Regions from separate parts of the Paenibacillus sp. FSL M8-0228 genome, predicted to be linked through region 1. Evidence: riboswitches for the same ligand, from Rfam matches in the RefSeq annotation. Region 1 holds a riboswitch; each other region holds the start of a gene.
The links. Region 1 has a riboswitch for glycine ahead of MKY98_RS20115 (alanine/glycine:cation symporter family protein). Riboswitches for the same ligand answer to the same signal wherever they lie in the genome.

Region 1 (9,977 bases):
CCGATGACTACCCACAAGAATCCAGCTCCAAAATAAGTTGGCAGCGCCAGTAAACTAGGCAGGGAGAAGGATTTTGCAGTCGCTCCGCCAGAAGCGATAATAGCGCCCCCAATACCACCGGATATGCAAGCATAAATGAAAGGTTTTTTCAATTTCAAAGTTACACCATAAATCGTTGGTTCTGTAATCCCGAATACAGCTGCCAGTGTAGAGGAACCCGCCAAAGCCTTCATTTGAGTATTTCGTGATTTCAGGAATACCCCCAGTGTTGCACCGGCTTGAGAAAGTATGGCTGCTGTAAGCATTGGAAGCATCGTGTCATAACCCAATGTTTGAATATTGGACAGCATAATAGGAACGAAGCCCCAATGTACACCGAAAATAACAAACACTTGCCAGAATGCACCAGCCACAGCTCCGGCGATCAATGGGCTTAAATTGTATACCCATGTAAAACCGTTCGCCAAGCCTTGACTGATCAGGTTACCGACTGGACCAAAGGCCAAAAACGTCAACGGAACAACAACTAGCAGTGATAGCATAGGGACGATAATGTTTTTAACCGATTGATGAACAAAGGAATTAAACCAACGTTCCACATAGGACTGTACCCATACCGCGAGAATAATTGGGATTACGCTGGAACTGTATTTTATCAGAATGATTGGAATCCCGAGAAAAGCCAGTTTTGCCGGATGATCCACCGCTGCAATAACATCCGGGTACACGAGTGCTCCAGCAACTGCGACCGATACAAAGGCATTTGTCTTAAATTTACGGGACGAAGTAATAGCCAGGAATATAGGCAAGAAATAAAATACGCTGTCCGAAGCGGCGTTCAAAATGAGATACGTACCGCTTGTAGTATCAATCCAATGAAGCGACGCAATTAAGGCCATAATCCCTTTGAGCAAACCTGCTCCGGCAAGAGCACCCAAGAGAGGTGAGAAAATGCTGGAAATGATATCGACCGCTTTGCCGAGAACATTTGTTTTTTCGGAAGATTCTTCCTTTTTGGCATTAGGATTGTCTGCATCCTGCAAATTCGTTTCTGCCATCATATGCTCAAATACTTGACCTACATTGTTGCCGATGACCACTTGGAACTGGCCGCTGCTTTCCACCACTGTAATGACACCAGGTGTTGCTTCCAGTGCAGCTTTGTCTGCTTTTGTGCGATCTTTTAATTTAAATCTCAAGCGTGTAGCGCAATGGAATACGGAATTGACATTCTCTTCGCCGCCAACGAGAGTCACTATTTTTTTAGATAGTTCTTTATCACTCATATTTAGAACTCCTTATGGGTTATTCTTGCTACTGATAGGGTTTACCGTTTACATTTGTTGCTAAGATGCGCCGGCATGCATCTTTTTAACCTTGTAAACAAGAAAAACCTAAACTCGTGGTGAAAACTGCGCACTCTTCCTATAAGGGAACGTCGATTTCACCATCAGTTTAGGTTTTGCCTGCCTTACCAGTCACAATCCATGAACGATGAGGGGTATGAAGTTGTTAGTCTTATATGTTATTACGCTCAGTTACCCGATGAATATGGATAGTTAGATATACGTATTCATCCTTGCTTAAATATTGATCGTATGTTTTTTCCAGATACTCATTGATCTTTTGGGCGCAAGCAAAAGCTTCGGTATACGTCTGCTTCACCTGGTTGTACAAGAATTCTTCACCACTGTGAATGACTTCTTTACGAATCACTCGCATCGCAAAATATTGCAAATGTGTCAAAAATCTCGAATAGCTAAAAGAAGACTCATCTAGCACAATCCCGTAATGGTACGTAATAATGTTCAATATATGTTGGACAATCTCAGTCATTTTCAGTGTAGATTTCATTTCGTTACCGTCAATCCGTGCATTCACCATATGCAATGCAATAAATCCCGCTTCATCTTCGCCCAATTTTACTCCGAGCGTATTTTCAATTTTTTGGAGAGCATCCAGTCCAACTGCAAATTCTTTTTTGTAAAAGCGTTTAATTTCATACAGCATCGCGTTTTGGAGTGCCAGTCCTTTTTCTTGCCGTTGTATGGCAAAATGAATATGGTCGGTCAACGTTAAATAAATATTATCGCTTAACTCCGTATCCAACACTTCTGTTGCATGGGTTACGATTTCATTCACGACCTCCAGATGAGATACAGGAATATCGTTCAGCAGCTCGGTTAGTTTGGCCGTGAACTCGTTTTCATTTAACATGAAAATCTTATCTATTTTATCATCATCGACTTGATCGCCAGCCACCTTTTTGAAGGAAATACCTCTTCCCATCACGATGACCTCTTTGCCTTTATCGTTTTTAGTCAATAGGACGTTGTTATTGAGCACCTTCTCAATAATCATTGAAGTTCCCCCTCCCATCCTTTACCAATAAAAAATGCCTAAGCACAATTCAATACTATTGTTAGCAATAGTACTCAATTGAACTCAGGCATTGCCCGCATCACCGGTCACAATCCTTCGATATAGTGCTATTGTAGCACAAAAAAAAGCGATTTCAACATTTTTTATTCTGTTTCGACAAAAAACATTTTATATCAAGACCCTTTTGCCTAATTTGCAAGTAAAGCGTTACCTTATGTGGTCGTACGTTCAATGAGGCTGTACTCTAGCGAATGAAGCTCCATTTGGCGTCCAATCAGCTGGGGGGAAAGCATGAAAAAAGCATTTTGTGCTTGAGCCATGATGGGATTTTGAATGGTTGTAATCCCCAACGTATGCGACAGCTCCGTGTTATCAAACCCAACAATCGCCAGATCTCCCGGTACGTTCAGCCGTTGTCTGCGTGCTTCGCAGAGAATGCCCACAGCTACATAATCGTTAGCACATAAAATAGCCTCTGGGAATTCCCCCCGATGCTGTAACAAATCCCGTACGACCTGTTCGCCATCACGGATATTATAAATTGAAGAGTGATTCCAGTGTTGCAACACTGACAGATTGTGCTCACTCATGATCTGTTCATAGGCTCGTTGTCTGCTATGGGTATTGATGCTGCTCGGACGACCAAAAGCATTGGCTATACGGGTATAGCCTTTTTGTATCAAATGCTTTAATGCTAGCATGTAACCTTCATATTGATCCATTGCGACGGAGCGAATATCGGTATGCTCCATTCGTTGCCAGGCCACGATCGGGCCATATTTACAATAGGTACTCAAAAAATCAGTGTCATTCACGCAGGAAATGATGACCAGCGCGTCGACTCTTTTTCTTTTTAAATCTTCAAAAGCTTGAAGCTCTTTCTTTTTGTCTTCTCCCGAAGTATAAATAATGGTCTGGAATTCATATTGTCCGGCGATTTCTACAAAGCTGTCCAGAAAAGCAAGAACAATTTCATTAATCGTTGAAGTGATGATACCAATCTGAAGCGTCTGACCCTTGGATAGGGAAATGGCATTCCGATTAGGAACATAATCTAATTCCTGCATGATTTTCAAAATCTTAGCTCTTGTTTCATGACTGACATGGGGGGACTGATTTAATACTCTGGATACCGTAGCCTTGGAAAAGCCCGCCAGTTTTGCAATTTGATCAAGATTCGACATGGTGCTTCTCCTCACATAAGAAAAAAATACTTGACATGAAACGCGTTACAACAATTAGGATGCTTATGAGGGCATTACATCTATTTTAAAGCATCTGTCAATGCATTTCAAAGGAGAACGGTTACCGTTAGGTATGGATTCACATTTGCAGCATTTGATGGGATTACTTAGGCCAAAGTAAAAATCTTATATACGGAAAGAGGTCTTTATACCATGACGAAGATGCTAAAAGGATTTCCGAAAAACTTCTTGTGGGGCGGGGCAACTGCAGCCAACCAATTGGAAGGTGCTTTTGACGTAGATGGAAAAGGCTTGTCCAGCGCAGACATGATTGCTTATGTACCCAAAGCGGAACGTAAGAACGATCACGCTATAGAGATTTCGTCCGAGCGACTCGAAGACATTTTGGCAGGCAAAGTCAATGCCCGTTTCCCAAAACGTGAAGGTGTGGACTTTTACCACCACTACAAAGAAGATATTGCATTGTTCGCTGAAATGGGCTTTAAAGTATTTCGTATGTCCATCCACTGGTCGCGGATTTTCCCGAATGGCTATGATCACGAGCCGAATGAAGCAGGATTGCAATTCTACGACAATGTATTTGATGAGCTGCGCAAATATAATATTGAGCCCTTGGTAACATTGTCACATTATGAAACACCGCTAGGTCTGACTCAGAAGTATAATGGCTGGCTGGGTCGTGAAGTCATACAGCATTACGTCAATTATGCCGAAACGGTGTTTACACGCTATAAGGATAAAGTAAAATACTGGCTGACCTTTAATGAAATCAATGTAATGACCATGAGTCCGTTCACCGGTGGCGGTGTGGTTATTGACCGTGTAGAAAACAAACAGCAAGCGATATATCAAGCATTGCATCATCAATTTGTAGCTAGTGCACTGGCAACCAAACGGGGACATGAGATCATCCCGGGTGCTCAGATCGGCTGTATGTTGGCACGTATAGAAAGCTATCCACATACGTGTAACCCAGCGGATATACTGAAAGCCCAGCATGAAAATCAGATGAACCTATTCTTTACGGATGTGCATGCCCGTGGGGAATATTCCAACTATATGAATCGTTATTTTGAAGAAAATAATATTGTGATCCAGACAGAACCCGGCGATGACGAAATTTTGAAAAATAATACGGTTGATTTTATCTCATTTAGCTACTACATGACCTTGACCGTATCGGCAGGTCCAGAAGGCGAGAAAGCAGCAGGAAACCTGATTGGCGGCGTGAAAAATCCGTATCTGCAGTCCTCCGACTGGGGATGGCAGATCGATCCGATCGGCCTGCGTGTTACACTGAATACGTTTTATGATCGCTATCAAAAGCCTCTGTTCATCGTGGAAAATGGCTTGGGTGCATATGATAAGGTGGAAGAGGACGGCTCTGTGCATGACACGTATCGCATTGATTACTTGCGTCAGCATATTGTCCAAATGAAGGAAGCGATTGCCGACGGTGTTGATCTGATTGGTTACACCAACTGGGGCCCTATCGACCTTGTGAGCATGTCTACTTCCGAAATGTCCAAGCGCTACGGATTTATTTACGTTGATCTGGATGATGACGGTAACGGAACGCTCAAACGCTCCAAAAAAGACTCTTTTAACTGGTATAAAAATGTGATAGCAACCAATGGTGAAGAATTGTAATTTCATATCGTCTCGGGCGGGTATAGCAGAGGACATCCTAAGGATGCAATCTGCTGTACCCGCTTTTTTGATAGACATAATAATATTTCAGAGGGCTTCACAAACTTTTCACTTGTAATAAGCTGAAAGTTTTCTGTATAATGAATAAAAATTTCATATGTCTGGTTGATGTTTGCGGGAGATGGAACGAAAGTTCCGACCGAAGGGGCAAAACTCTCAGGTGCTTAGGCTGTTTACAGCCACAAGCGGGGACCGTAAACGGACAGAACTCTGGAGAGACCCTTAATTGGGCGCCGAAGGTGCACCGCAGAGAACATCTGCTTAAACTCTCAGGCAAAAGGACAGAGACGCGAATAACCTGTGACAGGGAATGCCCTAGGCTTTTTTATGAGCTATTAGAGGCAGAAACCTGCACAAGATGGTTGTATTTTTTCGTGCCTTTAACCTCTCCAGGAGTCGAATCAGCTGATTTGACTCTTTTTTGTTTTCTAATATGCTGGAGGAGCGGGTTGAAATGAATTTGGTACATGTGTTAGAAGCGATTAGCAGTTGGATATGGGGGGCGCCTCTCATCATTCTTGTCATGGGAACGGGGTTGTGGCTGACCATACGTCTGAAAATGTTGCAGGTATTCCGCCTGCCCCTGGCGATCAAGCTGATCGGTAAGGCCCCGAATGAAGGCAGCGGGGATGTAAGTAGTTTTGCGGCTTTGAGTACGGCGCTAGCGGCTACAGTTGGCACAGGAAGTATTGTCGGCGTAGCGACAGCCATTAAGCTGGGCGGGCCGGGTGCCTTGTTCTGGATGGTCGTTGCAGCCTTTTTTGGGATGGCGACGAAATATGCGGAAGGTGTACTTGCAGTAAAATACCGGGTGAAGGATCGGAATGGACAATTTTCCGGCGGCCCGATGTATTATATTGAGAAAGGTCTAGGACGTCGTTTTAAACCGCTGGCGATGCTGTTTGCTTTTTCGGGCATGCTGGTGGCGTTGTTCGGGATTGGAACGTTTCCGCAGGTCAAAGCGATTGTATCTTCGACGGAAAACAGTTTTGGCGTTCCGCCCATTGTAACGGCACTGATTATAGCTATCCTTACTGGACTGGTTACTATTGGAGGACTCAAAAGCATTGCCAAGGTATCGACGAAGGTCGTTCCTTTTAAAACAGGCTTGTACGTACTGATCTGTCTCATCGTACTGATTCGGTTTGCTGACCAGCTTCCTGCCGCAATTGCGCTGGTGCTCCATTCGGCATTTTCAACTACATCTGCAACGGGCGGATTTGCCGGAGCTACGATTATGCTGGCGATGCGAAGTGGGGTAGCCAGAGGTATTTTTGCCAATGAGGCCGGATTGGGGAGCGCACCGATTGCAGCCGCAGCTGCCAAAACCAAATGGCCTGCGGAGCAAGGGTTGATTTCCATGACAGGCGTGTTTATTGATACGATGGTTATTTGTGTGATGACCGGGTTGACGCTACTGGTTAGCGGTGTGTGGAGCGGGCCTACCGATGCGGGTCTGATGACTCAGCAAGCATTTTCCAGCGCATTCCCGCTGGGGGCAGAACTGCTCACAATTATTCTGATTATGTTCGCGTTCACCACCATGCTCGGCTGGAACTATTACGGGGAACGCTGTGTTGAATATTTGCTTGGGGTCAAGTGGATTAAGCCATACCGTTATCTGTTCATTCTACTCGTTGGCGGGGGCGCGTTCATTAAACTGGATGCGATTTGGCTGCTGGCAGATATCTTTAACGCAATGATGGCTTTCCCGAACCTGATTGCACTGCTCGGCTTATCAGGCATTGTCGTTGCAGAAACCCGAACCTATATGGATTCTCTGAATTCTAGTAAGAAAAAGGGCATTCTTGCAGGTGCCAGTGTAGGGGCAGCTATTCAAGTAGAAGAAAAGGGACAAACGGTTAATTCATAAATTTCAAAAGGGAGTGCTCTCAGCCATCACAGGCTTGAGGACACTCCCTTTTGAATGTTATAACGATGCACGCAAAATAGCTAAAATATCTTCTTGATTCAGCTTTTTATAATTACCGAAGCCTCCATATTCCATTTCACGGGCTGCAATGGTTGCGATTTTTTCCAATTGCTCATCATTAATATTGTAATCGGCCAGGGTGGAAGGGGCACCGAGACTTGTCCAGAATGCACTAAGACGGTCAATACCCTCCAAAGCGATTTCTCTATCTGTTTTATCTACGGTGTCTAAGTCAAACATGCTGAGCATCAGCCGTTTCATGCGTGCAGCATCCTGATCCACCGTATGTCTCATCCAGTTGGGGAATAGGATCGCCAGACCGCCAGCATGAGGAATATCATATACAGCAGATAATGCATGTTCAATCGTATGCGAAGCCCAGTCCCCGAAGTAGCCCATTTGCAGTGTTCCGTTAAGAGCAATCGTTCCGGCATATAAAATCGTTTCGCGATGCTCGTAGTTGTGCAAATCCTCCAACAGCTTAGGTGCAGTTTCGATTACGGTTTGCAGCACGGAAAAGCACATACGATCTTGCAACGGTGTATTTTTAACATTGTGAAAATACTGTTCAAATACATGGCTCATCATATCCACCATGCCATATACCGTCTGATCACGTGGCACAGAGAAGGTGTTTTTTGGGTCCAGAATCGAAAACTTCGGATGCGTCACCGCGCTGCCCCATACGTATTTTTCGTTCGTTTCCCAGTTGGTGATGACAGAATCCGGATTCATTTCTGAACCGGTGGCGGCGAGTGTGAGGATGGTGCCGAATGGTAGAGCCTCGGTCGGCATGTGCTTTTTGTTGATAATATCCCACACATCGCCGTCATATTTAGCCCCTGCTGCGATGGCTTTGGTGCAATCAATAACGCTTCCGCCGCCTACTGCAAGTAAGAAGTCGATGTTTTCATTTCGGCAAATGTCGATGCCCTTCTTAACGGTAGACAAGCGCGGATTCGGCTCTACGCCGGACAATTCATGAATGTTAAGATGTAGCGGCTCTAACGCGTTTAATACCTGGTCATACAGACCATTTCGCTTGACACTTCCGCCTCCGTATATCAGTAAAATATTTTTGCCGTAATTCAGCAGCTCCTGCTGCAGTTCTTCAATTTGATTGTCTCCAAATATTAATTTGGTGGGGTTATAATATGTGAATTTGTTCATCTGGAAAGTTCCCCTCAGTTCATAGTTCATGTTCAAATCGTAAATCGCTTAACCTGATTGCCTGTTGAATACCTAACTTTACCATGTAAGCTATTTGAAATGACGATTAACTATTATACATGAAATGAATAAGGGAATTCAAGTGAATCTAATCTTTGACCGCACCAGCGGCAAGATCGGAAATAAACTGGCGGCTAATGAAAAGAAACAAAATAATAAGTGGCAGTACAGCAAGCAGGGTGCCCGCAATGACCATCGCATAATCCGTATTGTAAATCCCGTTTAACTGTGACAGTGCAATCTGGAGCGTGAATTTACGCTCATCCGTTAAGACGATTAGCGGCCATAAATAATCATTCCAGGCTCCTATAAAGGTAAACGCGCCGAGAAAAGCGAACGCAGGACGTAGAATAGGCAGTGCTACATTCAAGTACAGTCGAAAAAAGCTGCATCCGTCCATCCGCCCCGCATCCAGCAGCTCCTTTGGAATGGATTCTTCCGCATATTGACGAATCCAGAAAATGCCGAAGGCATTTACCATCCCCGGGATAATAAGCGCTTTGAACGTACCTACCCATCCAAAGGCGGCCATCATGACAAAGGAGGGGACAAGCGAAAGTTGTGAAGGGACCATCATGGTAGCTAGCAGAACGATAAATAGCACTTTTTTGCCCGGAAAATCAAACTTGGCGAATGCAAAACCTGCCAGTGAATCGAAAAACAGAACCAATAAGGTAACAGAACCGGCTACAAAAAGGGTATTAAAAAAGGCTCCGGCAAAATTAATCTGCTGTAATACTCTAGTTATGTTATCCAAGAAGTGGCTACCAAACCACAATTGCGGTGGAAAACGATAGATGTCTGAAGTTGTACGGGTTGCCATAACGATCAGCCAGTAAAATGGAAACATCGACAGGATGATTCCCACCAACAATCCGGCATATAAAACAAAGGATTTTGCACGTGTCTGTATCATGTTGTGAAGCTCCTTCCCATCGTTATTTTTTACCTTGAACGAGTTTCCAGTTGATGATGGAGAATAGAGCAATGATGAGGAACATGCCCCATCCGACGGCTGCACCATATCCAAAATAGTTGTTAATGAACGACTCGCGGTACAGGTATAAAACGATGGTCATGCCACTTGCCCCGGAACCGCCGTCATTACCGACCAGGACCTGTGGCTCGGTGAAGAGTTGCATACCGCCGATGGTGGACGTAATGACCGTAAACAGAATGACTGGGCGCAGCATGGGGATAGTGATGCGGAAAAAAGCTTGCGCTCCGGTTGCTCCGTCTATTTTGGCGGCCTCATACAGCACATGCGGAATACTCTGAAGTCCGGCCAGATAGATGATTGCGTTATAGCCCATCCATCTCCATACGACCATAGAAGAAATGGCAATTTGGATACCCCATGGCACATTCAGCCATTGAACCATGGGCAGTCCCAAGAGTTGCAGAAGGTAGTTGAGAAATCCGAAATTGTTGGCAAATAAGGCACCAAATATGATGGCGACAGCCACAATAGACGTCACATTGGGCAGGAAGAATCCAACTCGCCATAAGGTGCGCAT
Region 2 (9,977 bases), 220 kb from region 1:
CTTGCCTTCCTTCAAACGTTTGAATACCGGAGCCATATGGGCAATCAGTCCTTCACGCAGAACACGGTCCTCTTCCAATGGCGTGCCTGTTTCTTCCTCCACACGACGAATCAACTCATGAACCGACTCCAGCAGTACAAGATCATCGAGCGGCAGCAGCCGGGTAGAATGATCCTCGGCATCACGGAACAGCAGCCTGAAATAAGATCGTTCCGGGTCCGGAAAGTTAATATCCAGCGCCGCTGACAATTCTGCGCATATGCGTTCTACCATAGCTGTACGCAGCATGATATTCTCATCCGAATCTGTTTTTAAATAGGAGAGAAGAGGATCCATAACATACCCGAGTCGTAGACGTGCCAGCGAAACGCAAATCTGAATCAGCAACTCCATATATTTGCTTTCCACCATGTTTTCCAGCCACTTTTCATGGGGCTGCCAGAGGGCCTTTTCCACGATCAGCAAGTTCCCTCTGCCAATCATCTCCAGCAATTTGTCGGAGACACGAGTCACAGAACGAACCTCTCCCTGGCTGGAAAACAGATCAGATTCATCCAAATGTTCGAGGGCCAGCTCGGAAATCGCCCGTCTTTTGTCTATCTCCCGTCCGGTAATCTCGACACCATATCCCCGTCTGCGGACAAGCACGAGCCCTCGATCTCCGATCCAGTCTTGTAATTCGTCCAGATCATGACTGACCGTAGTTACCGTGACTTTCAGATCTGAAGCCAGCGCCAGCAGCTTGATCGGCTCCCGTGTATCCAGCAGCATGCAGAGAACCACGATCTTTCTCTCCTCAGCCGAATATTCGTCTGGATTCGTATACAGCAATTGCTTTCGCAGGCATACAAGCTGAGCTGGGTCTGCATCTATACAGATACCAATCCCTGACTTTTTCTCCAGCTTCACCTCATGAGTTGCCAGCCAATGCTCGACTGCGCCCAGTTCCCGATGAACCGTCCTTGTGCTGACATTGATCTTCGTGGCAATTTCCCCGGCAGTAACCTCTTTGGACTGCTCCAGAAGATATTCCACGATGTCACGTTGTCGTTTCGTAATATTCATAAGCGCATACCGTTCCTTCCCAAGCTCATCCCTCCAGCAGGAGACGTACACTGCATACAGTCCGCCTGACTATGACGGGGATTAAGAATCGGATTTCAGACGTTCAACCAGCGCTTCGTATTCAGGACTCTTCAGAAAATTGTCAATGGAAATGTGTTCAGCATTCGGGACTACTGTTTTAGCCCGGTCTGTCAACGTTTTTTGCGTAATGACAATATCCGCATCCTGTGGAATTTCACTGATTGCCGTATTCGTAACTGTTACGCCTACGCCCGCCTGCTTCATTTTTTTGCGTAAAATCGAGGCACCCATCGCGCTTGAACCCATACCTGCATCACAGGAAAAGACAATCTTGTTCACTTCGGATTTATCCTTGAGCGTTCGATCTGCGACAATCTCGGCAGCACGATCAGATTCGTGGTTATCTTCCATTACAGTGGCGTTAGCACTGGCACTCTTGCTTTGACTTTTCATATCTTTCAGGCGAGATGCAGCTTCCTCCAGCCCCTCTTCTTGTTGCTTACCTGTCTTGAGTAACACTGCTGCAACAGCAAAGGATACGACCGCAGCAGCGATCACCCCGCTCAGCATTGGCAAATATCCACCTTTTGGCGTCATTAGAAAATAGGCGATGATACTACCCGGTGAAGGAGCAGCAACCAGTCCGGCACCTGTCAACATGAAACAGAAGGTTCCCACAACACCGCCAGCTATAGCTGCAAGAATCAGAATCGGCTTCATCAAAATATAAGGGAAATAAATTTCATGAATCCCGCCGAAAAAATGAATGATGACTGCGCCAGGAGCTGACGACTTCGCAGAGCCTTTACCGAACAGACAGTAGGCCAGCAAAATACCAAGCCCCGGCCCAGGGTTGGATTCCAGCATGAACAGTACGGATTTGCCTGTTCTTGCAGCTTCCTCCAACGCAATCGGACTCAATACTCCGTGATTCAGCGCGTTGTTTAAAAATAATACTTTTCCGGGCTCAATAATGAGGTTGACAAGCGGCAATAGCCCCGCGTTCACGAGGAACTGTACCCCTGCCGACAACACTTGACTGATCATTTGTACAACCGGGCCGATCGCCACATGGGCAAGCAGTGCTAGAATGGCACCGATAATCCCGGCCGAAAAATTATTGACCAGCATTTCAAAGCCTGATCTGACTTTGCCTTCAATGGCCTTGTCGAACTTCTTCAATATCCACGCAGCCAGCGGACCAGCTACCATCGCGCCCAGGAACATCGGGATATCGGCTCCTACTATGACACCCATCGTCATGATGGCACCGATCACACCTCCACGCTGTCCGTGAATCATCGTGCCCCCTGTATAACCAATCAGCAGCGGCAACAAATAATTTTTCATCGGATCAACCAACTGTGCAAAACCTTCGTTCGGGAACCATCCGGTCGGAATAAAGAGTGCCGTAATCAACCCCCACGCAATAAAGGCTCCCATATTGGGCATAACCATACCGCTAAGAAAACGGCCAAAACGCTGTACGGCGACACGAGTGCCTCCTTTTGAACTTGGCTTTGCGTCCAATGTACTCATATTCAAATCCTCCTTGTAGGTAAGCATCACTACCTTTTCTTAAAATTCATACTAAATGACAGCGCTATCTTCATCAACGAAATGAAAACGTACTTTCGTCATGAACGTTGATGACAACATTTAAATTTAAATTATCCAGGAAGATATTATACCTGCATAATTCTTCTTAATATGACCTGTAGCTATAGAAATTAGTCGAAAAACCGCGCTGGATTATGTATGATTCCTATATGGGGACAACCCACTATATCAGAACAACACACGTAATTACGTTTTCAAAAAAAGACAAAAAAATAGCCGCTACGTCAAATCATAGCGACTATTTTATACAAAAATCGAGCAAACTAACGATGCTCTTATTCAATTAAAAATCAATATAAAATTCCGAATAACACGCTATTATTTCATGCTGCATTGCTCTATTTATTACTCCGAAATCAACTGCTCATACTGATCCGCCGACAGTAGTTTGCCCAATGATTCCTCCACATCTTTATCCATCTCTACTTCTACCATCCAACCTTTGTCATATGGAGATTCATTCACTAGCTCAGGTGTACCTTCCAGCGCTTCATTCACTTTTAATATGGTTCCCGTCACCGGAGCAAAAAGGTCGGATACCGTCTTCACCGATTCAATCGTACCGATCTCCGCTCCCTGCTCAATCGTTACTCCCGCCTCAGGTAATTCTACAAAAACAATATCACCCAGTTGGTGCTGTGCAAAGTCTGTAATACCAATCCGCACCGTTCCATTCTCTGTCCGCTGAACCCACTCATGTTCGTCTGTATACCAAAGTTGCTGCTTCACTTCACCCATTCTGTTCCCCTCACTTCCATATGAATAAAATCGCATTTGCTCACCTGTATTAGACAGGTTAAGATTATGACAATACGAACACTCATGTCAATAATACTAACAAAAATACTTCATATCACCTCCTATAGCGCTCTATATAAAAATATAATAATTTATAACAAACGCTTACATATCCTTATTTATATATTAAATGTTTTTTCTATTGTTTTTGATGACATTTTTATTGACATTTTGAATGAATTTGCGTATTAATGGGTTATAGCAAATACTTTGGGAAACACCCGACAACTGCAAACGCGGATGAACGCAGAGGGAGAGACTGCCAAAAAGATTCGCATAGCTGTTGCCGCTTGTGAGACAGTTGTGCACGCGAATCGGATCAAGTTGTTATCTGCAAAGCCAGGTAATATACTGCTGATCCCGAAGGTAGCGCCGAAGGAGTAAGCCTGCATTGCAGGTGAATCTCTCAGGCAAAAGGACCTCTGCCGGACGCATCTCTGGAGAGCATTCGCTATTGGAGCGGATCACCCAAGAGGAAACCCGGTACATACCGGGGTAACTTTCTGGTATCAAGGACAGAGCTGAAAAAAGAGTATAGACTGCTGTCTATACGTTTTTTTCGGCCTGTCTTTTTTGTTTTGCCGATCACACCGGATAGGAGTGGAAACATGACTAATTTGCGAAAAACACCGCTATATTCGTCCTACGGGACGCAGTCTGGGGTTCGTTGTATTGACTTTGGCGGCTGGGAGCTCCCCGTTCAGTTTAGCGGTATCCAAAAGGAGCATGAGGCCGTCCGGCAACGTGCGGGTTTATTCGATGTATCGCATATGGGTGAGTTTTTGGTTGAAGGCAAAGAGGCCGAAGCTTTTCTACAAAGGGTGACCACGAATGATGTCAGCCAGTTGGAACCAGGTCAGGCACAATATTCACTCCTGTGTTACCCCGATGGAGGTGTAGTAGACGACCTGCTTATTTACTGCAAAGGACCGGAGCGCTACATGCTCGTTGTGAACGCCTCCAACATTGATAAGGATTGGGATTGGTTACTTCGTCATGTGCCTGCATCCGTTCACATGGAGAATGTGTCTGATGCAATAGCATTGCTGGCATTGCAGGGACCGGAAGCAGCACGTATTGCCGCAGCCGTGGCAGATACGGATATTACGAATCTGGCATCTTTCCACTTTCATGAGAACGTGCCATTGTTCGGAGCAAAAGCACTCGTCTCACGAACCGGATATACGGGCGAAGACGGTTTTGAATTTTATGTACCTGCTGCGGAAGCACCCGCCGTATGGGAGGGTTTGCTTCGTTCCGGTGAGTCGTATGGGCTGATTCCCGCTGGACTTGGTGCTCGGGATACACTACGCTTTGAGGCTCGGTTGCCGCTGTACGGACAGGAGCTATCTGCCACGATTTCACCACTTGAAGCCGGTCTAGGGTACTTCGTCAAGCTGAATAAAGGAGATTTTATCGGTAGAGAAGCACTGCAACGTCAGAAAGATCAAGGGATTCCTCGTAAATTGATCGGGCTGGAAATGATTGATCGCGGCATCCCACGCGCCCATTATCCGGTATTCGCAGAAGGACAACGCATCGGTGAGGTCACAACGGGGACTCAGTCGCCCACCTTGAAGCGTAATCTGGGCCTCGCCTTGGTGGACAGTCGTTTTAGTGCCCTCTCCACACCGCTGGAGGTTGAGATTCGTGGCAAACGCCTGCGTGCCGAGGTAGTGGCAGCACCCTTTTATAAACGCCCGCGCTAATCTTAAACTCTCTTCATTCCAATAAAGCAAACATGTCAGATATGAACTTCCGGGTTTTTCAGCTCACACTTTTTTATTAGCTAATTACGATTTAAAATTTTGCTTTTCGAAAGGAGCCAGAACCTATGAAGCAGCATCGTTATCTCCCTATGACTGAACAAGATCAAACCGAAATGCTGCGTGTGGTGGGTGTATCATCCATTGATGATTTATTCAGTGACATTCCAGAGGCCATTCGATATCAAGGGGAACTCCCTCTTTCTTCTCGACTCGATGAGAAAGCCTTAACCCGCCACTTGGCCGAGCTGGCTGGACACAACGCCAATACAGACACACATGCCAGCTTTCTTGGCGCAGGAATTTATGATCATCATATTCCGTCGGTCATCCAGCACATCACTTCACGCTCGGAATTCTATACAGCCTACACCCCCTATCAGCCGGAAGTAAGCCAAGGCGAGCTACAAGCCATTTTCGAATTTCAGTCGTATATTTGCGAATTGACGGGCATGGCTGTAGCTAATGCCAGCATGTACGACGGAGCGACTGCACTGGCGGAAGCGGGCTCACTGTCCGCCGCAGCTACCCGCCGTAAACAGCTTATCGTATCGAGGTCCGTCCATCCAGAGGCACGTCAGGTATTGGCAACCTATGCACGCGGATTGAATTTGGACATCGTGGAGATCGGCTGTTCGGACGGTGTAACGGATGCTGATGCGTTAGCGGCGGCCGTATCGGAACAGACCGCGGCTGTTTTGGTCCAAAGCCCCAACTTTTTCGGAGCCGTGGAAAATCTACAGCCGATGGCTGACCTCATCCATGCACACAAAGGTCTTTTGGTCGTCAGTGCCAACCCACTGGCACTTGGCTTGCTGGAGACACCCGGCAAACAGGGCGCGGATATTGTGGTAGGAGACGCGCAGCCACTTGGCATCTCCTCTTCTCTCGGCGGTCCGACCTGTGGATACTTTGCCGTTTCTCAGGCACATATGCGCCGTATCCCCGGCCGTATTGTGGGTCAGACCACTGATCGCAATGGTAAACGCGGCTTCGTGCTGACCTTGCAAGCGCGCGAACAGCATATCCGCCGCGAAAAGGCCACCTCTAACATTTGTTCCAATCAAGCGTTGCTAGCTTTATCTGCATCTGTATACTTGTCTGTTATGGGTAGACAGGGGATCAAGGAAGTAGCCGAGCTAAATTTGCATAAAAGCCGGTATGCTTTAGAGCAATTGCTGAGCTTGAAGGGCGTAACTGCCTCGTTTAACGCACCGACCTTTAACGAGTTTGCCCTGAGACTGCCTGAGGGTACAGATATGAGCAGACTCCAGGCCGAGCTGCTAGCTGCTGGATTTATCGCTGGCTACGATTTGGGCCGGGACTATGAGGAACTTGCTGGTCACATGTTGATTGCCGTGACGGAGCAAAGAACCAAAGAAGAGATTGACCAATTTGTGCACACCTTGGGGGGATTGCTATGACACATACCGGACAGGATCAGAAACAAGAGCTGTTAAAGGAACACGATCAAGCGCTCATTTTTGAATTGAGCCGTCCGGGTCGCATCGCCTATTCCCTTCCCGAGTGCGACGTTCCCCGTCGCCCGGTGGCAGAGCTTTTGCCAGACTATACGCTGCGCAGCGAACCTGCAGCATTACCCGAGGTATCCGAAGTAGACGTTATTCGGCATTATACCGCCTTGTCCCGGCGCAATTTTGGCGTGGACAATGGATTTTATCCGCTCGGCTCCTGTACGATGAAATACAATCCGAAGGTGAATGAGGATGTCGCCCGATATACAGGCTTCGCCAAAATCCATCCATATCAGCCCGAGGAGAGCATCCAGGGTGCCATGGAGTTGCTGCATACGCTCCAAAATGATTTGGCTGCGTTAACTGGCATGGATGCCGTCACGCTTCAGCCCGCCGCGGGCGCCCATGGCGAATGGACCGGGCTGATGATGATTCGCTCATACCACGAAGCACGTAGTGAGCGACGTACCAAGGTGCTCGTGCCGGATTCGTCGCACGGAACGAACCCCGCCAGTGCAACCGTCGCAGGCTTCGAAACAGTCACCCTTCCTTCCACCCCTGAGGGGCTAGTGGATCTGGATGCGCTGCGTCAAGCCGTAGGCAACGACACTGCTGCGCTCATGCTGACCAACCCGAACACGCTTGGGCTGTTCGAGAAGCAAATCACTGACATTGCTGCCATCGTGCATGACGCGGGGGGTCTGCTCTACTATGACGGGGCGAACTCCAACGCCATCATGGGGATTACCCGTCCCGGAGATATGGGCTTCGATGTAGTGCATCTCAATTTGCACAAAACGATGAGTACCCCGCATGGTGGCGGTGGCCCCGGCGCTGGGCCTGTCGGCGTAAAGCAACGGCTCATCCCTTATTTGCCCAAGCCGCTTGTCGCACGGGATCCACAGGGGGTGTACCACTGGGACCGGGAACAGGGAGATTCTATTGGACGGGTTAAAGCCTTTTACGGGAACTTCGGTATTCTCGTCCGTGCCTATGCCTATATCCGTAGCTACGGTCCTGATGGCTTAAAGCGTGTATCGGAATGTGCTGTACTCAATGCCAATTACATGATGCATCGGCTCGCTCCATATTTTGATCTGCCCTACCCTGGACATTGCAAACACGAATTCGTGATGTCAGGGCGAGGCTTGAAAAAATTTGGAGTGCGCACGCTTGATGTAGCCAAACGTCTGCTTGATTTCGGCTACCATCCACCTACAATTTACTTCCCGCTGAATGTAGAGGAGTGCATCATGATCGAGCCCACGGAAACAGAAAGTAAGGAAACACTTGATGCTTTTGTCGACACTATGATTCATATTGCGCGGGAAGCAGAAGAGAACCCTGAGCTGGTGCTCAATGCACCATATACTACTCCAGTCACACGATTGGACGAAACTACTGCAGCCCGCAAACCTGTACTGAATTGCTCATGCAGTTGAAAACAAATTCTACTTAAAGGATGCAAAAAAGCCGGTATCTAATTAGATACCGGCTGCTGTATGTACACAGCAATTTTTTGTTGGAAAAAGATATAACCTTTGAAATGTAATACCCTTCCTTAGCCTTCGATGCTTTGAACCAATTCAACAACCTGTTCTGCTGTTTGCATGTCCAGAGCTTTTGTAGCCAGTTTTTCCATGTCCGCACGGGACAACTTGGAAATTTGACTACGTGCTGGCAGAATGGAAGTGGCGCTCATACTGAACTCATCAAGTCCGAGACCCAGCAGCAACGGAATTGCTGTTGTATCTCCTGCCATTTCGCCACACATACCAACCCAACGTCCTTCACGGTGAGCGGCATCAATAACCATTTTCACCAGACGCAGAATGGATGGATTGTATGGTTGATACAGGTAAGAAACCCGCTCGTTCATGCGATCCGCTGCCATTGTGTATTGAATCAGATCGTTTGTACCGATACTGAAGAAATCTACTTCTTTTGCGAATTGGTCAGCCAATACCGCTGTAGAAGGAATTTCTACCATGATGCCCAGTTGAATTTCTTCGGATACGGATACACCCTCAGCTACCAATTTTTCCTTTTCTTCCAACAAAACAGCTTTAGCTTCACGGAATTCGTTCAGCGTAGCAATCATTGGGAACATGATGCGCAAGTTACCATGCACACTCGCACGCAACAAAGCACGCAATTGAGTGCGGAAAATATCCTGGCGATCCAGACACAGGCGAATAGCACGGAATCCGAGGAACGGATTCATTTCTTTCGGCAGGTCCAGATAAGGAAGTTCTTTGTCACCACCGATATCCAAAGTACGGACTACAACCGGTTTACCTTCCATTCTTTCCAGAACAGTTTTGTACGCTGTATACTGTACTTCTTCGGATGGAAGCTTATCGCGTCCCATGTACAAGAACTCCGTACGGTACAAGCCAACGCCTTCACCACCGTTGTCCAGGACACCAGCTACATCATTAGGCGTACCAATATTGGCTGCCAGTTCGACATGGACACCATCGACAGAAACCGTAGCTTCGCCGCGCAGCTTGCGCCACTCTTCGCGTTGCTTGTCGTATGCCACTTGTTTAGCACGGTATTCTGCAACAATCTCTTCGGTAGGGTTCACGAATACGTGACCATCCAAACCATCAACGATAATCAAATCGCCGCTTTTAGCTTGAGACAATATATTTTTCGTTCCCACAACTGCAGGAATTTCAAGTGAGCGAGCCATAATAGCCGAATGCGAAGTACGTCCGCCGATATTCGTTGCAAAACCTTTAACAAATTCACGGTTCAGCTGAGCTGTGTCGGAAGGTGTCAAATCTTCTGCAAGCACAATCGTTTCTTCGGCAATTTCTGCAGGACTAACAAAATGAACACCAAGCAGGTGATTCAGGATCCGCTTGGTTACATCACGCATGTCCGATGCGCGTTCTTGCAAATAGGCACTTTTCATGTTTTCAAACATGGAAATGAACTGTGTAGCTACTTCATTCAAAGCATAGTCAGCATTAAGCTGCTCGTCTCTGATTTTAGCTTTAACCGGATCGATCAATTCAGGGTCATTCAAAATGAGCAGGTGAGATGCAAAAATTTCTGCTTTTTTCTCTCCCAGTTCCTTAAGCGTTTTCTCCTTAATCGATTCCAATTCGGTTTGAGATTGTGCCAAAGCCGCATCCAATCTTGCGATTTCAGCTTCAACATCACCAACCGCGCGTCTCTCTACAGCGTAATTCGGATGCTCCAAGATAAACGCCCGGGCAAT
Region 3 (9,977 bases), 4.0 Mb from region 1:
AGGCGCAGGTTTATATTCGACAGTCAAAGATTACCTCACATTTGCACAAATGATGTCAAATGGCGGCACGGTAAACGGTGTGAACTTATTGGGGAGAAAAACCATTGATTTAATGCGCACCAATCATCTGAATACAGCTCAACTATCGGATTTCACCAATTCATACCATACAGGTTATGGCTATGGACTTGGTGTGCGCACGTTAATGGATAAAGCGGTTGGGCATGCAAACAGCTCGATTGGAGAATTTGGCTGGACGGGAATGGCAGGCACCTGGGTTTCTATAGATCCGAGCGAACAATTCTCCGTCGTATATATGCATCAGCTCGATCCCAATATGGAAGAGTACCATCATTTGAGAGTTCGCGCGGCAGCTTATAGCTGTTTATAAATGCGGGATTGTGGATCTGTTGTGAAAACTCTTCACTATGGCCCTGAAGATACACAAATTGTAATGTCTAAATCTTTATCAGAAATGATCTAGTTAATAAGGACCAAATTTCCCTTGAAGCCTAAACTATTCTTTTCCATATGACGACATAAAACGTAGGTATAAGGATTTTGCGAAATCCTTAATTTAAGTTTTGAAATGGGAGGGAATTAGATTTTGAAGAATAGATGGTCCGGTTTTCTGGCGTTGGTCATCCTGATTTCAAGTTTTACATCATATGCAGGGTTTGCATCTGCAGCAGAAGCAGTGCTTTCCAAGATTGTCCTTTCGTCTAACGAGGTAACTTTGCAACAGGGGGATACAGCTGCATTGACGGCTACGGCTGTTTTTAGTGATGGGACAACCTCAAATGTAACCGTAAGCACGGATTGGAAAAGTGATAACACAGCTATTGCTACTGTGTATAATGGTACAGTTTCGGCCAAGGCTGAAGGGGAAGCCACCGTGGTTGCGACCTATAAAGATAAGGTACAATCGGTTCAGGTACATGTAACGAAAAAGGTTAAGGCGCTGACATCTAGTGTACAAAGCCTGAACTTGCGTTCAAGCGGTACAGGACAGGTTGATTTGACAGCGACATACAGTGATAATACAACAGCTCAGGTTTCGGGTGATGCTACTTGGACCTCGGATAATCAAAAGATTGCAACTGTAGTTAACGGTTTGGTTACCGCTCAGGGAGCAGGTACAGCCAATATTAAGGCCGTATATGGTCAGCAGACCGTAACCATTGCTGTACAGGTAGAGCAAGTTAAACGTCTTGATGTCAGTTCATCAGAGGTTTCTCTTTTGCTGAAGGATACTGAGAAGGTTAAACTTTCAGCGACGTTCCCGGATGGATCGGTACAGGACGTGACAGAGTCCGCTGAGTGGAGCTCCAGCAATGCAGCTGTGGCGGATGTACTGAAAGGCACCATTACCGGCTATAGCGCGGGAAAGGCGACAATTACAGGTAAATATGGCACGATGTCCGCTACGATTTCGGTGGATGTCGATCAAACGAATAAGCTGAAAGCCAGCGAATCCAATATTTTTCTCCGTCTGGATGAATCTAAAAAAATACAGGTTTCTGCTGTTTACCCGGATGGAACAGTAACGGATATCACGGATAAAGCTACTTGGGCATCAAGCGATGAAAAAATTGCAACGGTGAATAAAGGAACGATTATGGCCATCGGTGCGGGTTCGGCAACGGTGACCGCTAAGTATGGAGATAAGACCGTTTCGATCAAGACAGATGTCGAAACCTCTAGATTTCTGGATTTGAGCGAGGACAAGCTGAGCTTGAATGCCAAGGAATCCAAAAAGCTCAAGCTGACCGCAACGTACGTAACAGGTACGGAAGAAGATATCACAAGTAAGGCAGAGTGGAAGTCCAGCAATGAAGATATCGCTTTTGTCAGCGCGGGGGAAGTCACAGGTTATAAAACAGGTGAGGCTACCATCACCGCTTCTTATGGCGGCAAAACAGTTACAGCTACGGTATCCGTAAATGTACCCGGGGATCTGTCTCTGTCCTCCAAAACGGCAACAATTGATATTAATGAGGACTATACTGCAACTTTGACGGCTACTTATGCGGATGGGCGTAAGGAAGATGTAACACAGGATGCAGAATGGGCTTCAAGCGCGGAAGATATTGCCTCTGTGTCCAAAGGAACGATTACGGGTAAATCTGCTGGTAAAGCGGTTATTACAGCGACCTATAATGGCAAAAAACTAACAATTAACGTACAAGTGGGCCTTGTAGACCGTCTGGAAACAGACTCGCGTGTAATTGCGCTTGGTGCTCAGGAAACGAAGCAGCTGAAAGTAACAGGAGTTAAGAGTGGTGGTACAAAAACAGATGTAACCAAGGATGCCACCTGGACAACTAGCAATGTAAAAGTGGTTGAAGTTAGCGAAGGTTTGATCAAAGCGAATGGTAGTGGTAAGGCAACTGTGACTGCTTCATATGGCAAGCAAAACATTACGTTTACGGTAGAAGTGGACGTAGCGCAAAAGATTGAAGCGGATGCAATCGCGCTATCGCTCAAATCTGGAGATCAAAAAACCATCGCGATTGTGGTTAAATCGAGCGATGGTAAAGAAAAGGATGTTACAACCCAAGCTGAATGGAAAACGTCCAATTATAAGGTAGCCACTGTTAAAAAGGGTCAGGTTACCGCGGTCAGCTACGGTAAAGCTAACATTCAGGCGAAGTTCGGCGGGAAGATAATCAGCGTACCTGTAGATGTTGATACGCTTAAATATTTGCAAACAGACGAAGTCGCCTTGAATTTGAAGGCAGGACAGCTGGCTAAGGTTACGGCTACAGCCACGTATAAGGATGAGTCGGAGAAGGATGTTTCCAAACCGGCTGTCTGGTCCTCGTCCAGAATTATTGTGGCGACCGTCAAAGACGGTAACATTAAGGCACAGGGCAAGGGCAAAGCAGTAATTACTGTGAAATATGCAGGTAAAATGACGAAGATACAGGTAACCGTTCAGTAATCTGTAACCCGACTAAAAAGAAAAAGAGCAAGCATACGTCCAGCGACGATATGCTTGCTCTTTTCTTTATAAGGGCGAATTCTCTTTCCCTAGGACAATGTAGGGGAGAGGTAGTCGCCTTGTTTTATAGAGGAAAAGTAATTGGTTTAAAGCTTAGAAATTACGACTTATTCTTCTTGATTGATGCGTTGCGTGTAAGTGATTCGGTCAAACGCTTGCCAGTCGGCGTCTGAGCCAAGCCGCCTTTGGCGGTCTCGCGGTGCTTCGACGGCATCGCGCTGCCGACTTCAAGCATCACGTCAATGACTTCGTCAGACGGAATAGCGCTGCGCACACCCGCCAAAGCCATGTCCGCTGCGGCAAGCGCAGTCACGGCTCCCAGCCCGTTGCGCACGATGCACGGAATCTCCACGAGTCCGGCGACGGGGTCGCAAATCAGGCCGAGCGTGTTCTTAAGAGCGAGGCCCACGGCGTGAACAGCCTGTTCAGGCGTACCACCGCGCAGCTCGACCATAGCGCCAGCGGCCATCCCGATAGCTGAGCCAATCTCAGCCTGACAGCCTCCCTCCGCGCCAGAAATGAAGGAGTTGTTGGCGATCACGTAGCCAATGGCTCCAGCGGCGAATAGGCCGTTCACCATATGCTCATCATCCCAGCCGAACCGTTCCTGCGCACTGATGAACACACCAGGGATAACCCCACATGAGCCTGCGGTAGGAGTGGCGACAATGCGACCCATGGATGCATTAACCTCCGACACGGAGAGGGCATAAGCCATGGCGAGCGCGGAGGCATCACCGGAGCAGGTCTCCCCTGACCGCAGATACTCGGCCAGGCGCTTGCCGTCGCCGCCCGTCAATCCACTGCGGGATACGGTGTCTTGTGTCTGACCGCGATGAACGGCTTCCTTCATGATTTCATAATAATCAGACATTTGGCGAAAGATTTCTTCCTCCGTTGTATTCGTTTCTTGTACCTGTTCTTGAATCATCAAGCGGCCAATCGTGGTGGATTCTTCAGCGCATAAAGCGCTGATCTCATGCAGATGGCTAAACCGCATCGGATTCAGCTCCTTTTTTCAAATTAATCATCTTAATTTCATACATATGAGGTAAAGAACGCAGTTCCGCAATCAGTTCAGCTGGAGCAGAACTGTCCGTTTCAATGGCGGTGAGTGCTTCACCATCCCGGCCTTTGCGATCTACGTGCATATAGGCAATGTTAATGTGGGCCGCGCCCAGCGCTGAAGTTATTGCGCCCAATGTACCGGGCTTATCCGAGTGGAGAAGCACCAGCGTAGGCAGCTCCCCGGTCAGATTGACCCGGAATTCGTTGAGTTGCTGGACATGGATGCTGCCGCCGCCGATGGAGGAGCCCAGCAGTGTGCGCTGATCCTCGCCCTTCCACAACTCGAAACGGACGGTGTTCGGATGAGGAGCGGGGAGTCCACTGACGGCGAATTCCACGGTCATCCCGGCTTGCTCGGCCCATTGCTCGGCATCTGGAATCCGGTGATCGTCCGTATCGTAATTAAGCAGTCCTGCGATGAGCGCCAGATCCGTACCGTGTCCTTTATACGTATCGGCAAAGGAGCCGTACAGTGTCATACGGGCACGGTCAGGCTGCGCCCCGAGCCAGTGCCGGGCAACGCGTGCGAGTCGCACCGCGCCTGCGGTGTGTGAACTGGAAGGTCCGGTCATGGCCGGGCCGATAATAGAAAATACATCTTTGAAACGCATGGTGTGGCCCCCTGTATGTTCTAATACCATACTATATGGTATTTCCGCGTCTTTGCGCGGTTATGACGGTTCCTAATGCTGACGCACAATGTGAGCACAAAAAAAGGACAGGATAAGGAAGTTTCCCTTATCTCTGTCCTCGTTACCTGAGAGTTTCGTGCGGTGTTCTTACCGCCTTACCCCTTGGGTGGCTTGCGCTCTCTCCAGAGTTGCGTCAGATGACGATACATGGACCTGAGAGATTATCCGCCAGCCGGGTGCTGGCGTCTTGCTCCTTCGGTGCCGCCAGAGTGTAAGCCTCCTGGACAGACTCTCCCGTCATCTTCATTCGCGTATACCGTTCTACATGTCTTTCTTAGCGTAATGTATGACGTGCTCGGTGTCAATCACAGGGTTTAATTTTTACATAAACAGGTGCATTTCCAATAAAAAAGATTAAAGTTTACATAATTACGGATGAAATCAGGAAGGAATTAGAAGATTGGCGGCTAATCTGATAGAGGACAAGTACATTTATGGAAATCATAGGAGGGATATTGACGTATGGTAAAAGGCTTGCGGTTCACAGGTTCACGCTTAAAAGGGATGCTGCATCTAGCAGCGATCGTTTCACTGCTGATCGGGATCTTCGTTCCGTTCGGTCAGATCAAGGCAGAGGGAGCATTGACAGTAGCCGAAGCACTTCAGGGCCAAAGCAGTGGAGGTACGGTGACGGTAGAAGGTTATATCGTCGGACATGCCACCGGATCGAAAACGGCTAACTTTTCTTCTCCGTTTGCGAATGATTTTAACGTACTGATTGCCGACCAGGCCAATGAACGTAGCACGTCTAATCTATTGGATGTACAGCTGACATCCGCGTACAGAGGGCAATTTGGGCTAACAGGCCATCCTGAGCTGATTGGCAGCAAAATCCGTGTGACGGGTACACTCGGCGCCTACAATAATTTTGGTGGAGTGAAAAGCCCAAGCGCTGTTGAACTGGTGAACGGAAGCGAGCCAGGGGAACCTGGTGAACCTGAACCTGGCAACCCGGGTCAACCCGGTACTACATTGCCGGATGGAAAAGGCAAAAAGGTGCTGCTCGATAATACGCACGCACAGACCGCTGGTGCAGCAGATTGGGTCATTGAAGGCGCCTTCTCCGACTTTGCCAATGGACTGCGTAATGTAGGCTTTACGGTAGACCCATTAAATCGTCCCATTCCTTTTACTTATGGAGAGCAGGCCATAACCTATGACAAGCTGCGCCAATATGATGTGTTCATTATTGGTGAAGCGAATGTTGCCTTTAAGGCATCCGAGCAGGCTGCCCTGCTGCAATACGTGAATAACGGAGGGAGCGTCTTCTTCATCTCCGATCATTATAATGCAGATCGTAACAAAAACCGTTGGGATTCCTCCGAGGTTATGAATGGCTACCGTCGTGGAGCCTATACTAATCCGGCCAAAGGCATGACTGCAGAAGAGGCTGCATCACCGGCAATGCAAGGATTAACAAGCTCCGATTGGCTGGCGGCCAACTTTGGCGTTCGTTTCCGTTACAATGCGCTCGGTGATGTGAATGCTACCGACATTGTAGCCGCAGATCAATCTTTCGGTATTACCAAGGGTGTGCGCTCGATTGCCATGCATGCAGGATCTACGCTGGCTATTATTGATCCTACCAAGGCTAAAGGCATTGCTTATATCCCTTCAGGCACGAAAAAATGGGGGAATGCGGTAGATCAGGGGGTTTATAACGGCGGGGGCCGTGCGGAAGGACCTTATGCCGCTATCTCCAAGGTAGGCCATGGCAAGGCGGCATTCATCGGTGATTCTTCCCCTGTAGAAGATGCTACACCGAAATATGTGCGTGAGGAAAACGGACAGTCGAAGAAGACATATGATGGCTTCAAAGAAGTGGATGATTCAACCTTCCTGGTGCAAACGGTTCAATGGCTTGCATGGAAGCAGGACTACACGAAATTGTCTGATGTGGCAGGTTTGACTCTGGATCAACCAACGAAGCTTCTGCCATTCGAAGAGCCTGCGGCGTCCACGGAACCACAGCCTGAGCCTTGGTCTGCTCCGGCAGCAGGCTACAAATGGTACGATCCTAGAACATTCAAGTCTGGCTCCTATGGAGCGGCTTCGTAAATTATATTGTCAGGAGCTCAATGTGAGCTTGGGTTAGTTAGTCGTTTGATCCCTGCTGAGGGATCAGGCGACTTTTTTTGTGATGAAAATTAACCTGTGGTTGGTTATTTCATTACATTTTGTGCCAGAAAGGCCGCACTATTGCTGGATCATTGATTTTTTAAATGATGTTGATAGCATAATCTTAATTGATATATCCATATACTGGTGATAGGATGTATTCAAATTATTCCGACAAAAACGGTATGTAATGTTCATGAGAGGTTTTAAACATCAAACATGGTGAGAATAAGCGGGACAAGACCATGGAGAATGGAGGAAGCGCGCATTGAATACCGAACCTGTGTTGGAAATTAAAGGATTATCCGTATCTTTTCGCATCCAGGATCAATATCACCCCGCAGTCGACCATCTGGATCTGACGGTCAACCCCAATGAAGTGCTGGCTGTAGTCGGAGAATCCGGCTGTGGCAAAAGCGCGTTAGCGCTTTCGATCCCGCAACTGCATGACATGGAACGCACGCGTGTAGAGGGGGAGGTCTTTTTTAAAGGAACGGACTTGAACCGTCTTTCCTCAGGGCAAATGAATAAAATCCGCGGAGCGGGAATTGGCATGATCTTTCAGGACCCGTTGACAGCACTCAACCCGTTGATGAGCATTGGCAAGCAGATTGAGGAAAATCTCGATTATCATACGTCACTATCTACGAAGCAAAAAAGGGAACGTGTGCTTGAGCTGCTGGAAAGTGTAGATATACCGAATCCAGTGCGTGTGTATGATCAGTATCCGCATGAACTGTCAGGAGGGATGCGGCAGCGTGTGATGATCGCGATTGCCATAGCTTGCCGACCTTCTCTTATTATTGCAGATGAGCCGACGACTGCGCTCGATGTAACGATCCAATCGCAAATTCTCGACTTGCTCAAACAGCTTCAACAGGAGACTGGGAGCGGTATTATCCTGATTACGCACGATCTTGGTGTTGTGGCAGAAGTAGCCGACCGCGTGGTGGTCATGTATGCCGGAGAAATCGTGGAGAGCGCTGATGTTTTTGAATTATTCAGGCATCCACAGCATCCGTATACGCGTTCTTTGCTTGCTTCCATGCCGGGATCGCATACCAAGGGGGAATCACTGCATGTCATCGGCGGCATTGTTCCCTCATTACAAGATATCCCCCGCAATAGCTGCCGCTTTGCTCCACGTATTCCCTGGATTCAGCAGAGGGTGCATGAAGACCATCCCCAATTAAATGAAATTTCCCCTGGACATTGGGTCCGTTGTACATGTTATCAGCATTTCCATTTTGAAGACGAGGCAAAGGGGGAGGCTGCTCATGGCACTACTGGAGTTAAATGATTTGAGGGTGCACTATCCGGTGCGCGGTGGTTTCTTCCAGCGTGTTATCGATCAGGTGAAAGCAGTGGATGGCGTGTCGATCAGCATTGAGGCAGGCCAGACCTACGGGCTGGTGGGGGAATCTGGCTGTGGGAAAACGACGACAGGCAGGACGATCATCGGTCTAAATAAGCTGACGAGCGGACGGATTTTGTTTAAAGGAAAGGACCTTGCAGCTCTAAGTAGTAACAATCGTCATCCATTGCGTAGAGATATTCAGATGATTTTTCAGGACCCATACTCTTCGCTTAACCCGCGTAAGCGCGTATTGGATGTCATTGCTGAACCGCTGCGAAATTTTGAAAGGCTGAGTAGTGAGGAAGAACGGAGAAAAGTACAGACGTTGCTGGAAAAGGTCGGCTTGAACGCCGATGCAGCCTATAAATATCCGCATGAATTTTCCGGGGGGCAACGACAGCGGATCGGGATCGCGCGTGCGCTGACATTAAACCCCAAGCTGATCATTGCTGATGAGCCAGTGTCAGCACTGGACGTTTCCGTGCAGGCACAGGTGCTTAATTTTATGAAGGATGTGCAGCAGGAATTTAATTTGACGTATTTGTTCATCAGCCATGATTTAGGTATTATCCGCCATATGTGCGACCAAATCGGTATTATGTATCGGGGCCGTCTAGTGGAGCAGGGGAGCGAGCAAGATATTTATGAGCGTCCACAGCATCTGTATACCCAGCGCCTCATTGCAACCATTCCCAATATTGATCCTACAAAACGGCTGGAAAATGCTCAAAAAAGGCGAATGCTTTTATCCTCCTACAAAACAGAGCTACCCAAACATCTAGACGCGAGTGGAAAATCGTTTGCACTAAAATCAGTAAGTCCATCCCATCAAGTCGCGCTACCATAAGGGGGTACAGAATATGTGGAAATTTACACTGCGTCGGCTACTGGTTATGATCCCTCAACTTTTTGCACTGAGCGTGCTTATATTTTTCCTGGCTAAGGCTATGCCGGGGGATGCCCTGACAGGACTTATTACTTCGACACCCAATCTGAATCCGGCCGCACTGGAAGAGCAGCGACAAAGACTGGGACTGAATGACCCGGTGTGGATGCAGTATGGGAACTGGCTCGTCCAGCTTGCTCACGGGGATCTGGGCAAATCTTATGTACATAAAATTAGCGTTACCGATCTGATTGGCAGCCGTCTGGGGAACACGTTCTTTCTGGGCGTAGTCATTCTGGTTCTGACGTATCTGATCGCCATCCCGCTCGGCGTACTCAGCGGTCGTTATCAGCATAGTCTGCTGGACAAAACCGTAGTGGGCTATACCTATCTCAGCTTTGCGACACCTCTATTTATACTCGCGTTGCTGCTGCTGTATGTATTCGGCTTTAGGCTCGGCTGGTTTCCAACCAGCGGCAGTGTGGATGTAGGTGTGGAGCCGGGGGCATGGTCATATTACGTGAACAAGTCGTATCATCTCATTTTACCGGCGGTTACAGGCGCATTGCTCAGTACAACGGCTACGATTCAGTATTTGCGCAATGAGGTCATTGACACAAGACTGAAGGATTTTGTGAAAACAGCGCGTTCCAAAGGGGTACCCGAAGGTAAAATTTATTCCCGCCATATTTTCAAAAACTCTCTATTGCCGATTGCTGCCTTTTTGGGCTATGACCTGACGGGAGTCATTGCAGGCAACATTTTTCTTGAATCTATTTTCGGTTATCCGGGGTTGGGCCAATTATTTCTTCAGTCCATCACTCAACGGGATTTTTCAGTCGTGAACGCGCT

Region 2: another riboswitch for glycine. It lies ahead of gcvT (glycine cleavage system aminomethyltransferase GcvT); the one in region 1 lies ahead of MKY98_RS20115 (alanine/glycine:cation symporter family protein).
Region 3: another riboswitch for glycine. It lies ahead of sdaAB (L-serine ammonia-lyase, iron-sulfur-dependent subunit beta); the one in region 1 lies ahead of MKY98_RS20115 (alanine/glycine:cation symporter family protein).

The regions. Positions count from the first base shown of each region.
Region 1 is NZ_JBBOXA010000001.1:4,459,565-4,469,541, reverse strand. It holds gene MKY98_RS20135 (beta-glucoside-specific PTS transporter subunit IIABC) at 1-1,286, opposite strand, end outside; gene licT (BglG family transcription antiterminator LicT) at 1,519-2,361, opposite strand; gene MKY98_RS20125 (LacI family DNA-binding transcriptional regulator) at 2,595-3,566, opposite strand; gene MKY98_RS20120 (glycoside hydrolase family 1 protein) at 3,780-5,237, shown strand; glycine riboswitch at 5,403-5,479, shown strand; glycine riboswitch at 5,498-5,592, shown strand; gene MKY98_RS20115 (alanine/glycine:cation symporter family protein) at 5,752-7,170, shown strand; gene MKY98_RS20110 (iron-containing alcohol dehydrogenase) at 7,228-8,400, opposite strand; gene MKY98_RS20105 (carbohydrate ABC transporter permease) at 8,549-9,376, opposite strand; gene MKY98_RS20100 (carbohydrate ABC transporter permease) at 9,399-9,977, opposite strand, start outside.
Region 2 is NZ_JBBOXA010000001.1:4,243,209-4,253,185, forward strand. It holds gene MKY98_RS18935 (BglG family transcription antiterminator) at 1-1,065, opposite strand, end outside; gene MKY98_RS18940 (PTS mannitol transporter subunit IICB) at 1,147-2,625, opposite strand; gene gcvH (glycine cleavage system protein GcvH) at 3,052-3,444, opposite strand; glycine riboswitch at 3,837-3,936, shown strand; gene gcvT (glycine cleavage system aminomethyltransferase GcvT) at 4,113-5,213, shown strand; gene gcvPA (aminomethyl-transferring glycine dehydrogenase subunit GcvPA) at 5,339-6,694, shown strand; gene gcvPB (aminomethyl-transferring glycine dehydrogenase subunit GcvPB) at 6,691-8,187, shown strand; gene ptsP (phosphoenolpyruvate--protein phosphotransferase) at 8,307-9,977, opposite strand, start outside.
Region 3 is NZ_JBBOXA010000001.1:427,414-437,390, forward strand. It holds gene MKY98_RS01920 (serine hydrolase domain-containing protein) at 1-391, shown strand, start outside; gene MKY98_RS01925 (Ig-like domain-containing protein) at 608-2,944, shown strand; gene sdaAA (L-serine ammonia-lyase, iron-sulfur-dependent, subunit alpha) at 3,105-4,004, opposite strand; gene sdaAB (L-serine ammonia-lyase, iron-sulfur-dependent subunit beta) at 3,994-4,683, opposite strand; glycine riboswitch at 4,896-5,011, opposite strand; gene MKY98_RS01940 (DUF6359 domain-containing protein) at 5,227-6,822, shown strand; gene MKY98_RS01945 (ABC transporter ATP-binding protein) at 7,151-8,182, shown strand; gene MKY98_RS01950 (ABC transporter ATP-binding protein) at 8,160-9,086, shown strand; gene opp4B (oligopeptide ABC transporter permease) at 9,100-9,977, shown strand, end outside.